DNA from 2 places in the Clostridioides sp. LIBA-7602 genome. Region 1 is predicted to be linked to the other one. Evidence: riboswitches for the same ligand, from Rfam matches in the RefSeq annotation. Region 1 holds a riboswitch; the other holds the start of a gene.
The links. Region 1 has a riboswitch for lysine ahead of ACTG45_RS11250 (aspartate kinase). Riboswitches for the same ligand answer to the same signal wherever they lie in the genome.
Positions count from the first base shown of each region.

Region 2: it holds a riboswitch for lysine, as region 1 does, so the genes downstream of both, ACTG45_RS17570 (aspartate-semialdehyde dehydrogenase) here and ACTG45_RS11250 (aspartate kinase) in region 1, are expected to answer to the same signal.

Region 1 is NZ_CP196991.1:2,310,576-2,315,733, reverse strand. It holds gene ACTG45_RS11260 (hypothetical protein) at 1-221, shown strand, start outside; gene ACTG45_RS11255 (hypothetical protein) at 392-1,009, shown strand; lysine riboswitch at 1,121-1,289, shown strand; gene ACTG45_RS11250 (aspartate kinase) at 1,371-2,564, shown strand; gene lysA (diaminopimelate decarboxylase) at 2,582-3,874, shown strand; gene ACTG45_RS11240 (outer membrane protein assembly factor BamD) at 4,079-4,735, shown strand; gene ACTG45_RS11235 (AI-2E family transporter) at 4,881-5,158, opposite strand, start outside.
Region 2 is NZ_CP196991.1:3,773,106-3,778,263, reverse strand. It holds gene dapA (4-hydroxy-tetrahydrodipicolinate synthase) at 10-897, opposite strand; gene ACTG45_RS17570 (aspartate-semialdehyde dehydrogenase) at 1,014-2,015, opposite strand; lysine riboswitch at 2,193-2,366, opposite strand; gene dapA (4-hydroxy-tetrahydrodipicolinate synthase) at 2,444-3,325, opposite strand; gene ACTG45_RS17560 (L-serine ammonia-lyase) at 3,648-4,841, shown strand; gene ACTG45_RS17555 (N-acetyldiaminopimelate deacetylase) at 5,047-5,158, shown strand, end outside.

The sequences.
Region 1 (5,158 bases):
TAATATTCAAGGCCACTTCAAAAGTGTCTAGTGAATTGCCATTGACTCAAGTTGGAGATAAAGTTAAAATATCGTATTCAAAAGAAGCATCTGGTGTAATTGAAATGTCAGAATTTGATAACCTAAATATTGCAAACTTTGAAGACAAAAAAGCAAAAGAGGGAACAGGAACTGACGAAAATACAAACTCTCAAGATTCTGGAAATCAAGAGAATGTATAGTTTAACTTAAAAAGTCTGAAAATAGTATTTAATATGTTAATAGCTAGTTTTTATAAAATTTATTTTTATAAAAACTAGCTATTTTATTTCAATTCTTTGTAAATTTAATGTCATAAAATTAATATAATATTAGTACAACTTTGCAAATAATACTTCAAGGAGAATGTACTATGACAAATATGGAAAAAGAGATATTGCTTTTAATTAGCAGGGTTAGATGTGTTACAGAAGCTCAATTTAGAAAGATTTATGGAGACCAAAAGAGATATAATAAAAAAAACTTTAAAAAAACTTTGAGAAAAATGTGTAGTGAGTATACATTAAAAAAATATCCTTGTGATGTGGATTATTATAATTATAAAGACCTCTCATATGTATACTATTTAAATGGTAGTAAACTTTTTAAGGGAGATGATTTAATAAAGGCTCTAGTAGGGTCAGAATTAGTTGTTAGAATCAATACTGCAGGTTGTGATGTAAAAAGATTCTACCGAAATGTTAGTGTGGATGATATGAAATATGATTTATTTATTGAATATACAGACCAATTTGGTAATATAAAACAAGTTTTAGTAGATGTTGATTTAGATAATGAAATAGATATTTCTAAATATGAAAATCTTTCTAGAAAGATAGATAAATCTACAATTCCATTTTTTAAAGTGCCAAACGTTTTGGTAGTTACGCCAGATAATCTATCTGAATTAAATGACTTAGAGAGATACGATAATGAGTATAGCATAAATTTTATAGATTTAGGGTTAAATAAACTATTTAATTGTATATAAGCTAATTTTAAAAAAGAAGACTATGGATTTGCCACATTTTGTAAAATAATTGTTGCAATATTATATAGAATGTGATAAAACTATATTAATAAATTAATTAAAAAATAATGAGCCTAGGGTAGAGGTAGCTATATTCAATAGTATTCAATAAGAGCTGGTAAGTGTTGATGATTGATGAAAGGGTCTATAGCCGAAGAAAATTTGTTGACGGACGGATTTTCTGGACTTATGCATAATATGTATAAGGCTGTCACTTTTAAAGTGGTGAGCTACAAGGTTACTTGGTCTATGAGATTTACACGTCCAAAGTATACCTTTGGGCGTTTTTATTTATCAAAATTTAACTTGAGGGGGAAAAAGCATGAGTATAATTGTTCAAAAATATGGTGGAAGTTCAGTAGCAGATACTGATAAAATAAAATCAATTGCAGAAAATATAATAGAACGAAGAAAAGAAAATCCACAAATGGTGATAGTTGTATCTGCCATGGGTAAATCTACTGATGAATATATAAAATTGGCTAAAGAATTGAGTAATGAACCTAGTAAAAGAGAATTGGATGCATTGATGTCTACTGGAGAAATGATTTCAGCTTCTTTATTATCAATAGCATTAAATGCACTTGGATGTAAGGCTGTAAGTTATAATGCTTATCAATTAAATATAAAAACAAGTGGTCTTCATGGAAAGTCTCAAATTGATGATATAAATGTAAATAGAATTAAAAATAGTTTAGATGAAGGAAATGTCGTAATAGTAACTGGATTTCAAGGAATCAATGAAGATGGTGATGTAACTACTCTTGGAAGAGGTGGTTCAGATACATCTGCTGTAGCTCTTGCAGTCAAATTAAATGGAAAATGTGAGATATATACAGATGTTGATGGAATCTATTTTACAGACCCAAGAAAATATTCAAAAGCTAGTAAACTTGATGAGATTGAATATGAAGAAATGCTTGAATTAGCAAGTTTAGGGGCACAAGTAATGCACTCAAGAAGTATAGAACTTGCACAAAAATATGGTGTTGAAATTTATGTTGGACGTACATGTGGTACAGTAAAAGGAACATATATAAGAGGGGGAAAAGACATGAAATTAGAGGATAAAGTAATAACAGGATTAGCTACTAGTGATGATGATAGTTCTATAACAATAAAAGATTTTAAAGCAGAAAATATATCTAGTTTATTTGAAGATATAGCAACTATTGGAATAAGTGTAGATATGATAAGTCAAACTGCACCTATTTTAGATAAGATAAGTGTATCATTTACAGTTCCAAAAGAAGAACTAGGTGAATGTAAAAAGATAGTATCTAAATATACAGATGAAGAACATGTAGTAATTGATAATAATATCACTAAATTTTCTTTAGTAGGTCTTGGTATGAAAAATACTTCTGGAGTTGCTGCTAAAGTATTTAAGATATTTAATGAAAATGGTATAATGATAAAACTTATAACTACATCAGAAATTCGTATAACTTGTGCTATAAATTCTGATGATAAGCAAGTAGCTATAGAGAAAATAGCAGAAGTATTTAATATATAAAATTTGGGGAGGATATTATGAAACTTCATGGAACTATGACCGTAAATGATAATGAATTATATATTGGAGGAGTGAGTTGTTTAGAACTTAGTAAAAAATATCAAACTCCACTTTATGTATTTGATGAAGCTTTAGTAAGACAAAACTGTAGAGAATATGTAGAATATTTTAAAGCAAAAGATGGAAAAAATAAGGTTGCTTATGCAGGTAAGGCTTTTTTACCTCTTTACATGTGTAACCTTATAAATGAAGAACAAATGTGCCTAGATGTAGTTTCAGGAGGTGAATTATATACAGCTTATAAGTCAAACTTTCCTATGGAAAAAGTTTTCTTCCATGGAAATAATAAGACTAAAGAAGAAATAAATATGGGATTAGATTTAGGTGTAGGTAAATTTGTAGTAGATAATTTTTATGAATTAGACTTGATTGAAACACTATGTGAAGAAAAAGGTAAGACTCAAGAGATATATTTTAGAATAACACCTGGCATAGAAGCTCATACACATGATTATATAAAAACTGGTCAGATAGATTCTAAATTTGGATTTGCCTTAGTAAATGGAGATTTGTTTAGAGCTATAGAAAAATTAAGTGAATACAAAAATATCAAACTTGTGGGTCTTCATGCTCATATAGGTTCGCAAATATTTGATGTAGAGCCATACATAGATACAGTAGATATAATGATGAACTTGGTAAAAGAAATAAAAGAAAAATTCAATATACAATTAACAGAAATTGACTTAGGTGGAGGTGTAGGAGTTTATTATAGTAAAGAAGATAAGCCTAAAACTATAAAAGAATTCTGTGAGACTATAATCACTAAAGCAGAAAGTTCATGTAAAGAGCTTGGAATAGAAATGCCTATACTGGTAATAGAGCCAGGTAGATCAATAGTTGCAAATGCAGGAAGTACATTGTATACAGTAGGCTCAATAAAAGATATAAAAGATGTTAGAGTGTATGTAAGTGTGGATGGAGGTATGACAGACAATGTAAGACCTTCTCTGTATCAAGCTAGTTATGAATGTAGTATTGTAAATAAAATTAACCATGAGACTATGAATCATGTAACAATAGCTGGAAAATGTTGCGAGAGTGGAGATATATTGATTGGAGATATAGATATAATGGATATTAAAAGTGGAGACATACTTATAACAACATCAACAGGTGCATATGGATATTCAATGTCTTCGAATTATAATAAGATACCAAGAGCGGCGGTAGTCTCAGTATTTGATGGAAATGACAAGATAATATGTAAGAGACAAAGTTATGAAGACTTATTGTCTTTAGAAATATAGAATAAAAATTAAATATTAAAGTTTATTTTAAGTAGATTTGCTAAGGTGTATATAGCTCTAAATTAATTTTTAGTTTGTTGTAGTTATACATAGCATATCTACTTATTTTTCATTTTACTAACAAATTTCTTGTAATAAATATAAAATATTTTAAAAACTTCCTAATTATGATAAAATTTAAAGTATATAACAAGGAGGGGTTTAATGAGAGGAAGAGTAATTTTATTAATATCGATATTATCTATATTTCTTGTAGGATGTTCATTTAATAATAAAGATGAAATAAATTTAACTGAGCAAGGAAAAACATACTTAGAAAAACATGACTATAAAAAAGCTATGGAATCATTGTCCTCTGCATTAGAAGAAGACAATACTAATGAGAATGCAAGGGCTATGTACATGCAAGCTATGAGAATGTCAAATATGATTGAGTTTGAAGAAGTAAAAAATTACGAGGATGCAATTAAGGAACTTAAGCTTATAGAGAAAATAAAAAATGGTTCATCTGTTATTAAAGAAGAAGCAACCAAAAAGAAAGAGGAATTAACGAAGTTAGAAAAAGAGCAAAATGAAGCAGAAGAGCAAAGAAAGAAAAAGGCAAAAGATACAGCAGGAGAAGATAGATATAGAGTAGAATCTGATGCAAGGAAAACTTCTTACAGTAGAAATAATAAAAGTAATAAATCTAGTTCTAAAAATGACAATAAAAAATCAGATGATGATAAATCTGATAATAATAATGGTTCTTCTCAGAATCAAGAAAAACCAAATAATAATCCAACACCAACACCACCTTCTCCAGAGACTAGTGGGGGCTCAGATAGTGGTGGAAATTCTCAAAACTCAAATAATCAATAAAGATAAAATACATATATGTAATTAACAAAATATGTATTATAAAAAATTAACTCTTAGCAAACATAATTTGCTAAGAGTTAATTTTTTTAAAATAATAGAAAGGAGTTAATTTGCAATTAAAAATTAAGCGTGCAATAAGTATAAGTTATTGTAATCGATTGTCTATATATTTATCAACATAAGTTTTTACAACAGCTGCTATTGGTACTGAAAGGAAAACACCTATAAAACCAAATAAAGATTGACCTATTAAAATTGCAGAAATTACCCATATAGCACCTATTCCAACTTGATTACCCATAACTTTTGGTTCTATAAAGTTTCCATCTAATTGTTGTAATATAAATATAAATATAACAACCCATATAGTTTTTTGTGGGCTATATAAGATTGTCATAGCTATTGGAGGTATTGCACCAATGA
Region 2 (5,158 bases), 1.5 Mb from region 1:
CAATTTTTACTATGCATTAACTTTTAGTCCAAAGTTAACTAATTCTTTCTTTAATACTTCTAAATTTGCTGGGTCCATTTCTGCTAGAGGTAATCTTAAATCTCCAACATTGAATCCTAATAAATTCATTGCAGTCTTAACTGGTATAGGATTTACTTCTATAAATAAAGCTGCGATTAGAGCATCCATACCAAGTTGTAATTTTCTAGAACCTTCTATATCGCCTTCAAAGAATTTAGCTACTAAATCGTGAGTTTCTTGAGGGCAAACATTAGCAAGTACTGATATAACTCCTTGACCTCCTAAAGACAATAAAGGAAGTATAGTATCATCGTTACCAGAGTAGATAGCAAAGTCATCTGGTACTAAGCTAGCTATTTCTGCAACCTGTCCTAGGTCTCCACTAGCTTCTTTTACAGCAACTATATTATCTATTTTAGCAAGTTCAACTATAAGGCTAGGGCTTATATTTACACAAGTTCTTCCAGGGACATTGTAAAGTATAATTGGAAGTTTGACACTGTTAGCTATTGTTTCAAAATGACGTTTAAGTCCAGCCTTATTAGCTTTATTGTAATAAGGAGTTATGATTAATAGAGCATCTACTCCTAATTTTTCAGCTTCTTGGCTTAGATTAACTGAGTGCATAGTATCATTAGAACCACTTCCAGCTATAACAGGAACTCTTTTATTAACTTTTTCTACAACATACTTAATAGTAGCAAGTTGTTCTTCATCAGTCATAGTATTAGCTTCACCAGTAGTACCACAAGATACTATAGCATCAGTACCATTAGCTATTTGGTATTCAACCAATTCGCCTAATTTGTCAAAATCAACTTTGTTATCCTTTGTAAATGGTGTAACTAGAGCAACAGCAGAACCTTTAAATATCATATAAAATCAATCCCCTCTTTTTTATTTTTGTGTTTTATATTACAGTTACTTCTAATGCTTGTTTTTGTGTTATTATTAATATTTTACAAAATTATATATTTATACAATTTTGCATATTATACTAAATCGTATGATAAAGCCATTTCAGCTATTTGAATTGCATTAGTTGCAGCACCTTTTCTTATATTATCAGCAACAACCCAAAGATTTACACCATTATCAACACTAAAGTCTCTTCTTATTCTTCCAACAAATACTTCATCTCTATTGTCAAATTCTACAGCAGTTGGATATTCATTCTTAGCAGGATTATCAACTACTACAACACCTGGAGCTTCTTCAAGTGTTTTTACCAAATCTTCTAACTCAAATGGATTGTTAAATTCAACATTTATAGATTCACTGTGACCATTTCTTACTGGAACCCTTACAGTAGTTGCAGTTATTTTTAAGTCATAGTTATCAAGTATTTTCATAGTTTCATTTACCATTTTCATTTCTTCCTTAGTATATCCATTTTCAGTAAATGAATCTATATGAGGAAGACAATTGTAAGAGATTTGATGAGGGTAGAATCCAGTAGGATTACCATTCATTCCTTGCTCTAAATCCTCAACTCCTTTAACACCAGAACCAGATACAGCTTGGTAAGTAGAGTATACTACTCTCTTAATTTTGTACTTATCATCAAGTGCTTTAAGAGGAACCATAGCTTGTATAGTAGAGCAGTTAGGATTAGCTATTATGCCTTTGTGTTCTTTTATTGCTTCTGGATTTACCTCAGGAACTACTAAAGGCACATCTGGGTCCATTCTCCAGTGACTAGAGTTATCTACTACTAAGATTCCATTTGATGCTGCTATTGGAGCATACTTTTCACTAATACTTCCTCCAGCAGAGAATAATGCTATTTGTATACCTCTATCAGTAAATGAAGTTTCCTTCAATTCTTCTACTATATATTCTTTACCACCAAATACTACTTTAGAACCAGCTGATTTAGAAGATGAGAATAAAAATAGATTTTCTATTGGAAAATTTCTTTCTTCTAATACTTTTAAAAATGTTCTACCTACCATTCCAGTAGCACCAACTATCGCTACATTTACTTTTTTCATATAAATTCACCCCAATTTTAAATTATTAAAACATTATTTTATTTGATTTTAGTTATACAAGTAAGATATGTTAATATTTTTATATATCCAAAAACTTTAATATTATATTAACAACTTTAATTATATACAAAAAACGTACAAAGGTATACTTTGTACGTCTAATTTATCACTCAAAGTAAACCCTGTAGCTCATCACTCATAATATAAGTGACAGTATTACACATGTTATGTGTAATCCCAGAAAATATAATTGCAAGAAATATTTTCTTCGGCTGTAAATCCTTTTTCCAATCATTAACGCCTGCCAGCTACTATTGGATACTCTTAGTTACAGCTACCTCTACCCTAGGTTAATAGGATATTAAAATTTGATTATTCTAATAATAATACATATTTAAGAAAAAATCAACTTATTTATATAAATATTGCTAAAATTTAAATCCAAAATTTGTCATTTCTTGTTTTAATACATTTAGATTAGTTTCTTCCATTTCAGCTAGAGGAAGTCTTAAATCTCCAACATTAAAACCTAAAATATTCATGGCAGTTTTAACTGGCACTGGATTTACTTCTATAAATAAGGCAGCAATTAAAGCATCCATATCAAGTTGTAATTTTTTTGAGCCTTCAATATCACCTTCAAAGAATTTAGTTACTAAATCATGTGTTTCTTTAGGACATATGTTAGCAAGTACAGAGATAACACCACTTCCACCTAATGATAATAGTGGTAAGATAGTATCATCGTTACCGGAGTATATAGCAAAGTCTTTAGGTACTAATTTAGCTATTTCTGCAACTTGAGCTAAATCTCCACTTGCTTCTTTAACAGCAACTATATTATCTATCTTAGCAAGTTCAGCCACAACAGATGGCTTTATATTTACTTTAGTTCTTCCAGGTACATTATATAAAATAATTGGTAACTTAACGCTATTTGCTATTGTTTCAAAGTGAAGTTTAAGACCTTTTTCATTAGTCTTATTATAGTAAGGAGTTATTATTAAAAGACCATCCACTCCTAATTTTTCAGCTTCTTGACTCATATGAACAGACAACATAGTATTGTTTGAACCAGTACCTGCTATAACAGGTATTCTTTTGTTAACTTTTTCAACTGTATATTTTATTACAGCAAAAATTTCAGATTCACTCATAGTAGTTGCCTCACCTGTTGTTCCACAAACAACTAGTGCATCTGTGTCATTCTCAATGTGGTATTCGATTAATTCACCTAATTTTTCAAAGTTGACATTATTATCCTCTGTAAATGGGGTAACTAAAGCAACAGCAGAACCTTTAAATAACATATAATCAAATCTCCTTTTTTATCTAAATTTAATTTTTTAAGTACAATAATAATTATAGTACAAATTAATTAATTTTAATAGGTATAGTTAATATCTTAACTGTTTAAATAAGATATTTATATTATATTAATATTACAAAAATTTGAAATAAATGTTTTATTCTCAAAATATGCATATTAATTTAATAAAATATACCAAAATGGAAATAAAAAATAAATTTTATGCGAATTTAATAACTAATAATTAATATATTTAGGTTATAATAAATATGTGCGTAAAATCTAATAATAAGTAATAATACGGAAAATTTAGGAGGAATAATATGGATACTTTAAAGGAACTTTTTAAAATAGGAAGTGGGCCTTCAAGTTCTCATACTATGGGGCCACAAAGAGCAGCAGAAAGATTTAAAAATGAAAACCCAGATGCAGAAAGTTTTAGAGCAATATTATATGGTAGTTTGGCAGCTACAGGAAAAGGTCACTTAACTGACTATATAATTGAAAAAACTATAGCACCTAAAAAAGTTGAAATTGTTTGGGAAGAAGATATTATAAAAGATTTTCACCCAAATGGAATGAAGTTTGAAGCTTTAGATAAAGAAGGAAATGTAACAGCTGAATGGACTGTATACTCTGTAGGTGGAGGAACTATAGCAGAAGAAGGTCAGAGAAATAGCAAAAGTAACAGTATATATCACCTAGATACTATGGATGAAATAGTAAAATGGTGTAAGGAAAATAATAAGACTTTAGTAGATTTTGTGTTGGAATGTGAACCAAAAGACATAAAAGATTATATAACAACTATAAAAGATGCTATGAGAAAATCTATTGATGATGGACTAAGCACAGATGAGATAATACCAGGTAAACTATTATTAAAAAGAAGAGCAAGTACATTTTATAATGCATACCAAAAAGATAAGAATTTCTCAACGCTTGTATACGCATATGCACTGGCAGCGTCAGAGCAAAATGCTTCTGGTAATATAATAGTTACAGCACCAACTTGTGGTTCTGCTGGTGTAATTCCAGGAATATTCTTTGCAATGCAAGATTTTTATAAGTATGATGACGAAAAAATAATCGAAGCTCTACTTGTAGCTGGGATAATAGGAAATATAATAAAAACTAATGCATCAATATCTGGAGCAGAGGTAGGGTGTCAAGGTGAGGTTGGTGCAGCTTGTTCTATGGCAGCAGCGGCAGTAGCATACTTAAAAGGTGGGACTATAGACCACATTGAATATGCAGCAGAAATAGCACTTGAGCATCATCTAGGAATGACTTGTGACCCTGTATATGGATACGTTCAAATTCCATGTATAGAAAGAAATGCAATGGCAGCTCAAAGAGCTTACGATGCAGCTAATTATGCATTATTAACTGATGGCTCACATTCTGTCTCCTTAGACCAAGTTGTTGAAACAATGAAAGAAACTGGTATAGACATGATGGATAAGTATAAAGAAACTGCTAAGGGTGGACTTGCTAAACATTTCTTCTCTTGCTAAAAAATAAAATTTTTAACTAATAATTCCCCTGTTTTGATTTATGAAACAGGGGAATTATTATTAATGGTGAATTATTTAATAATGCAAAATATTTTTATATTAAATTTAATTTTTTACTTTTAATTAGTATAGTTTGTTATATAATATTTTAATTATGAGAGATATAGAAATATTTTTTAATAAATTAGAATTTGGAGGAGATTACATGAGAGAGGCATCATATTTACAAGAGCAACTTTATAAACATAGAAAGGCATTAAACCCAATCGCAGAAATTGGAAGAAAAGAATATAAGACTTCAAAGTACATAAGAGATT